DNA from 2 places in the Promicromonospora sp. NPDC050262 genome. Region 1 is predicted to be linked to the other one. Evidence: predicted binding sites of a transcription regulator. Region 1 holds the regulator's gene; the other holds the start of a gene.

Region 1 (3,402 bases):
ACGGCCGCCACATGCCCCGGCGCCGACACCTCGAGCGCCGCGTAGCCGGCGTCGGTCATGGTGCAGTTCACCCCGCGACGGTCGCCCTCCGCCGCCCGCCGTTCCACGAGCCCGCGCGCCTCCATGCGCGCGACCGTGTGCGTCAGCCGGCTGCGCGAGAGCACCAGACCGTCCGCGAGCGTCGACATGCGCATCGTGCGCTCCGGCGCCTCCGAGAGCTGGACCAGCAGGCTGTACTCACCGAGCGAGAGGTCGAGGGTCCGGTCGTGCACCGCGCTGAGGGCCTCCACGAACCGCGCGGTCCCCTCGAGATACCGCCGCCAGGAGCCCTGCTGCTCCTCGGTCAGCCAGAGATCGGAACCCTGGATCGTCTCCGCTGCCACTTTGCCCACCGCCTTCGTGCTCGCCGAGCTGCCATGAGGGCCGCCCCGGATGACGCCCTCGCGCCGGGAGCCATGGTCGCCCGCCGACCCGAGTGTGATCTGCGACGTGCCGGGCGCCCTCTAGGAATACGTTACGGGACCCGTTATGTTGGAACGCATCAGATCTAGTTGATCCCTCAACTATCTGCCTCAACCGCCGCACCCACAAGGAGTCTCCCTGATGGCCACCCCGCTTCCCGCAGGTCTCACCACCGGCGCCTACGACATCGACCCCTCCCACACCGCTGCCTCCTTCTCCGTCCGCCACGCCGGGATCGCGAAGGTGCGCGGCAGCATCACCGTCACCTCGGGCACCATCACGGTGGGCGAGGACCTGGAGTCGTCGAGCGTCACCGCCGAGCTGGACGCGGCCTCCGTGAGCACCGGCGACGCCGGTCGTGACGGCCACCTGAAGAGCGCCGACTTCTGGCACGCCGACGAGAAGCCGACCTGGACGTTCTCCTCGACCGACATCAAGGCCGACGGCGACGACTACATCATCTCGGGCGACCTCACCATCAACGGCATCACCAAGGGTGTCGAGCTGGAGACCGAGTTCACCGGCACCGCCAAGGACCCGTTCGGCAACAACCGCGCGGGCTTCGAGGCCAGCGTCGAGGTCAACCGGAAGGACTTCGGCCTCACGTGGAACGCCACGCTGGAGACCGGTGGCTTCCTGGTGGGCGACAAGGTCAAGATCACGCTGGACGTCAGCGCGATCGCCAAGGGCTGAGCCCCGCTCGTCCCTGATCCTGGTTCAGCAGGCTCCGGACGACCGCATCCGCACGGATTCCGGTCGTCTGGGGCCTGCTGAACTTTTCTCGGCAGCCGACGGGCTCCCGGGTCAGAGCGCGGCCGCTCGGGTCGCCGCGTGGAACGCCAGGATCTGCAGCTCGCCGCCGACGTCGACCGAGCGCACCACCACGTCGTCCGGTACCTGGAGCGCCACCGGCGCGAAGTTCAGGATCTCCCGGACGCCGGAACCCACCACGGCGTCGGCCACGTCCTGGGCGCCGTGGCCCGGCAGGGCCAGCACCACCATGGAGACCCGCTCGCGCTCGATGACCTCGGCCACCCCGCGCACGTGCTCCACGGTCACGCCGGCCACGTGCGTGCCCACGACGTCGGGCGACGCGTCGAGCAGCGCCACCACCTGGAAACCGCGCGTCGCGTACCCCGAGTAGTTGGCGAGCGCGTGCCCGAGGTTTCCGATGCCGACGATCGCCAGCCGGTGCTCCGTCTCGAGCCCGAGGGCGACCGTGATGTACGAGGCGAGCGACTCGACGTCGTACCCGACGCCGCGCGTGCCGAACGAACCCAGGTACGAGAGGTCCTTGCGCAGCTGCGCCGAGCTGACGCCCGACCGTTCGGCGAGCTCCGTCGAGGAGGTGAGGTCCACCCCCTCGGCCGCGAGGTCGCGCAGGGCGCGCAGGTAGTACGGCAGCCTCCCTACTGTTGCTGCCGGGACTGTCCCGTCACTGAGTTCGACCACGTGCTGCTCCCCTCCCCGCGACCACTGTGTCGCGGGCGTACGCACACACTGCCTGGACGATCATGCCAGGAGGCGTGCCAGGCGCGCACCGTCCACGCGCCAGAAACCTTGCTGGACCCCGTCCACCTCGAGCACGGGGACGTACTCCCCGTACTTCTCGCGCAGTGCGGGCGCGCTGTCGATGTCGACCTCGCGCCACGCGGTCCCCGAGCTCTCGCACACCTTCTCGACGACGGCACGTGCGTCCTCGCACAGATGGCACGCCTCGCGCGTGTAGAGAACGACCCGGGTCTCGGCGGCAGTGGTCACGCCCCGAGGTTACGTCACGTGCGGGCCACCGAACGGTCGGTGTCCGGCAGCCGCCCGTCCGCCCAGCGCACGCCCCAGGCCAGGACGAGGAAGACGACGGCGACGATCGCGGCGTTGGTCACCGCGCCGGCGTAGCCGAGCCCGTTCACGTCCAGGAACGGGTACGGGTACCAACCCGTGACGGCGCCGCGGGCGAACGTGTAGACCAACCACGCGATCGGGTAGACGACGGACCACCACACCGTCCGCCCCGCCACGCGCGGCCTCGGTCCCACCAGCAGCCAGGCGACGACGGCGAACACCGGCGCCAGGACGTGCAGCATCGCGTTCGACACCATCCCGGCGCCCGTCAGCTCCACCAGCCCGCGCAGCACCGTGTTGTACACGATGCCGGTCACCGCGATGCACAGCAGCGCGTCGAGGCGCAGCACCCGGAAGACCGGCCCGTCCCGGCGTGGGTCCAGCGCGAGCGCCACCGACACCCCGCCGATCAACAGGTTCGACTGGATGGTGAAGTAGCTGAAGAGCCGGACGATCCGCTCGGCGTGCGTGGGCGCGAGGCCGGGGCCCCCGGTGAGGGCGACGACGAGCTCGATCCCGAAGCCCCCGAGGGCCAGCACGGCGACCAGCAGATGGAGGAACCGCGCGAGCCCGGCGCCCTCGGAGGTCCTGATGTTCTGCGTCACTCCCCGGTTCTACCAGCGCTTCTGCCGGGGTGCCCGGCGAGGACTTGCGTCCTGTGGCACGCGGATAGAGTGACCTCCATGCCGTCGACGCTCCCTTCGTCCGCCACCGCGGCGTTCTTCGACGTCGACAACACGATCATCCGCGGTGCGAGCGCATTTCACCTGGCCAAGTCGGCGTACCAGCGCAAGTTCTTCGGTACGCGGGACATCCTCAGGTTCGCCCTGATCCAGGCGCGGTACCTGCTCTGGGGCGAGAACCGCGAGGAGATCGACCAGGTGCGCGACCGCGCCCTCTCGCTCATCGCGGGCCGCAGCGTCGCGGAGATCGCCACCCTCGGCGAGGAGGTGTGGGACGCCGTCCTGTCCCTGCGGATCTACCCCGGCACGCGCCGGCTGCTCGACGAGCACATCGCGGCCGGCCACCAGGTGTGGCTGGTGACGGCCACCCCCGTGGAGATCGCGCAGCTCATCGCCCGCCGCCTGGGCGCGACGG
Region 2 (3,402 bases), on a different contig from region 1:
ACGTCTCGGCCGCCACCCGCGCCGACGACCTCCAGGTCTGGGTCTCCCGCTCGGACGACGGCATCGCCGTCCGCGCCCGCATGCCCCGCACCCCCACGGCGACGGAGACGATCGACGCCGTGCTGGACCGCTGGTCGGAGCTGCTGACGGAACACGCCCGAACGGAGGAGTAGTCGCTCTCCCAGGGCTGGGAAAGCGACTACGCCTCCGTTCGATGCTCCGGTGCGACCAGACCCGGCGCTCAGGCGCCCGCGGTGACCTTCTCGGCCGAGGTGAGCTGCGCGGCGTCGTAGTCCACGTCGCCGCCGAGGCTCGGCATCATCGAGGTGAGCTGCGGCTTCCACTCGGCGTACTTCGCGGGGAAGCAGCGCTCCAGCAGGCCGGTCATGGCGGCGACGGCGGTCGAGGCGCCCGGGGACGCGCCCAGCAGGCCGGCGATCGTGCCGTCCTGGGCCGCGACGACCTCGGTGCCGAACTCCAGCACGCCGCCCTTGCCCTTGACCCACTTGATGACCTGGACGCGCTGGCCGGCGGTGATCTTCTCCCAGTCGGCGGGCTGCGCCGTGGGCATGAACCGCTGCAGCTCGTGGAACTTGGTCTCCGGCGCGGCCGCGACCTGCCCGACGAGGTAGCCGGTGAGGTCGAGGTTCTTCACGCCGGCACCCAGCATCGAGAAGACGTTGTGCAGGCGCAGCGACGTGATCAGGCCGAGGTACTTGCCCTTCTTGAGGTACTTGGGGCTGAACCCGGCGTACGGGCCGAACATGAGGTAGCTCTTGCCGTCCACGATGCGCGTGTCCAGGTGGGGCACGGACATGGGCGGGGCGCCGACGTCGGCCTTGCCGTAGACCTTCGCGTGGTGCTGGGCCACGAGCTCGGGGTTCGCGGTGCGCAGGAACTCGCCCGAGATCGGGAAGCCGCCGTACCCGCGCGCCTCCTTGATGCCCGACGCCTGCAGCAGGGGCAGCGCGCCGCCGCCGGCGCCGACGAAGACGAACTTCGCGGTGACGGTGCGACGGCGGGTGCCGGCGTTCCAGGAGCGGTCGTTCAGGGTCAGGCGCCAGCGGCCGTCCCGGAGCTTCTTGAGCCCGCGCACCTCGTGGTTCACGTGCAGCTCGGTGTTGTGCGCGGTGGCGAAGCCGATCAGCTTCCTGGTGAGCGACCCGAAGTCGACGTCGGTGCCCGCGGCGGCGCGCGTGGCGGCGATGGGCTCGTCGGTGTCGCGGTCCAGCGTCATCAGCGGGGCCCACGAGCCGATCACGGCCGGGTCGGAGCTGAACTCCATGTCGCCGAACAGCGGGTGCGCGCTCAGCGCGTCGAAGCGGCGGCGCAGGAAGTCGACGTTCTCGGCGCCGCGCACGAACGTCATGTGCGGCGTGACGTTGATGAAGTCGGTGCCCTCCATCAGGCCCGCGGTGAGCAGGTGGTTCCAGAACTCGCGGGAGGTGTGGAACTGCTCGTTGATCTTCACCGCCTTGGAGATGTCGACGGAGCCGTCCTTGCGCTCCGGCGTGTAGTTCAGCTCGCAGAGGGCGGCGTGGCCGGTGCCCGCGTTGTTCCACGGGTTCGACGACTCGAGTGCCACCTCGTCGAGGCGCTCGTAGATCCCGACACGCCAGGTCGGCTCAAGGATCGTGAGCAGCGCGCCGAGGGTGGCGCTCATGATCCCTCCGCCGATCAGCGCGACGTCGACCTCTTCGGAGGGACGAGGGGCTGTCTGGAGGTAAGAAGTCACGCTCAGAAAGATAGCGCGCTTGTGAAAAGCGGAACGAGCGCTGTGGCATGAATCACGTGATGTGTACCGTGACCTCGCTCACGGTATGAGCGCTGACGGTGATGTCCGCTCTGCGCGAGTCAGCGCACCTCCTGCGGCCCGAGCACGGACAGCAGCCGCAGCTTCTCGTAGCTCTCGCTGCCGGGCAGGGCCGTGTACACGAGCAGCCGGTGCGACTGGTCCGGGTCGAGGAGGGACTGGCAGGTCAGCTCCAGCGCCCCGACCTCGGGGTGCACGAAGTGCTTCACCTCGTGCGGGCGGACGCCGATCTCGTGGGCCTCCCACACCTGGCGGAACTCCTCGCTGCGCTCCAGGAGGATCTCGGCGTACCGCGCGGCGCGCGAGCCCGGCCCGCGGACGGTCGCGATCTCGCGCAGTCCCGAGGCGAACATGCGCGTCAGGAACGGGTGCTCCTCGGGCGCGTAGAGCGCACGCGTGTCCGGGTCGGTGAACCAGCGGAAGCCGATGCTGCGCTCCGGCCCGGTGTAGCCGGTCGTCTCCCCGGTCAGGGCCACGCCTGTCGGCGTCTGCCGCAGGGTCTCGCCGAGCTCGGTGACGATCTCCGCGGGGGTGTCGTCGAGCCGGTCGAGGATGCGCAGCAGCCCGGGGCTGATGTGCTCGCTGGTGGTGCCGCGCACCGGCGGGTGGTGCCCGGCCAGCCGGAACAGGTGGTCGCGCTCGTCCAGCGACAGGTGCAGGCCCTGCGCGATCGACGCGATCATCTGCTCGGACGGTTGGGGTCCGCGCTCCCGCTCCAGCCGGGAGTAGTAGTCGGTCGACATGTTGCACAGCACGGCGACCTCCTCCCGTCGCAGCCCGCTCGTGCGGCGGCGCTGCCCCCGCGGCATCCCGACGTCCTCCGGCTGCAGCAGCTCGCGGCGTCGGCGCAGGAACTCCGCCAGCCCGGTGCGATCGATCACGGTTCCCCCTGTCTCGCGTACGGCTTCTTTCTACCCCGTGCCGGACGGCGGAGCCACGGCCCGCCGATCCCCCCGTACGGGGCGGACCCGTGACCCGGCGAGCCTGTGATCGCCAGGCCCTGGATAGGTCCCCGGCGTCCGCCCAGGATCGAGGTCGACGACGAACCGATCTCGACGAACTGATCTCGACCACACGAGGGAGAAGTGCCCATGTCACGCACACCGATCGACATCACCGTGCCGAGCCTGGCCGGGAAGCGCGCGCTGGTCACCGGAGCGAGCGACGGGATGGGGCTGGGCATGGCGACCCGGCTGGCCGCGGCCGGCGCCGACGTGGTCATGCCCGTGCGCAACCCGCGCAAGGGCGAGGCGGCGGTCGCCACCATCCGGCGCACGGTGCCCGACGCGCGGCTCTCGCTGCGCACGCTCGACCTGTCCTCCCTGGACTCCGTGGCGGCGCTGGGTGACACCCTGCGCGAGGAGGGCCGGCCGATCCACGTGATGATCAACAACGCCGGCGTCATGCGGCCGCCGACCCGCCAGACCACCGCCGACGGGTTCGAGCTGCAGACGGGTACCAACCACCTGGGCCACTTCGCGCTGGTCGGTCATCTGCTCCCGCTGCTGCGCGACGGCGGCGCGCGCGTCACCTCGCAGGTCAGCGTCGCGGCGCGGCGCGGCAGCATCAACTGGGACGACCTGAACTGG

Evidence for each region. The regulator Rex, encoded in region 1, represses fermentation and respiration genes when NADH is low (regulators of the CRP and FNR family bind a similar motif). The targets are predictions, from matches to a motif close to CTTGTGAANNNNTTCACAAG.
Region 2: a site for Rex is predicted at 1,754-1,773, ahead of mqo (malate dehydrogenase (quinone)). Genes of this name have one in related genera too.

What each region holds. Positions count from the first base shown of each region.
Region 1 covers NZ_JBFAKX010000007.1:164,948-168,349, forward strand. Annotated here, with positions in the region: gene AB0I29_RS13200 (MarR family transcriptional regulator) at 1-383, opposite strand, end outside; gene AB0I29_RS13205 (YceI family protein) at 604-1,155, shown strand; gene AB0I29_RS13210 (redox-sensing transcriptional repressor Rex) at 1,267-1,914, opposite strand; gene AB0I29_RS13215 (glutaredoxin family protein) at 1,975-2,223, opposite strand; gene AB0I29_RS13220 (Pr6Pr family membrane protein) at 2,238-2,909, opposite strand; gene AB0I29_RS13225 (HAD-IB family hydrolase) at 2,988-3,402, shown strand, end outside.
Region 2 covers NZ_JBFAKX010000008.1:58,091-61,492, reverse strand. Annotated here, with positions in the region: gene AB0I29_RS14005 (hypothetical protein) at 1-173, shown strand, start outside; gene mqo (malate dehydrogenase (quinone)) at 242-1,735, opposite strand; gene AB0I29_RS13995 (helix-turn-helix transcriptional regulator) at 1,855-2,694, opposite strand; gene AB0I29_RS13990 (SDR family oxidoreductase) at 2,905-3,402, shown strand, end outside.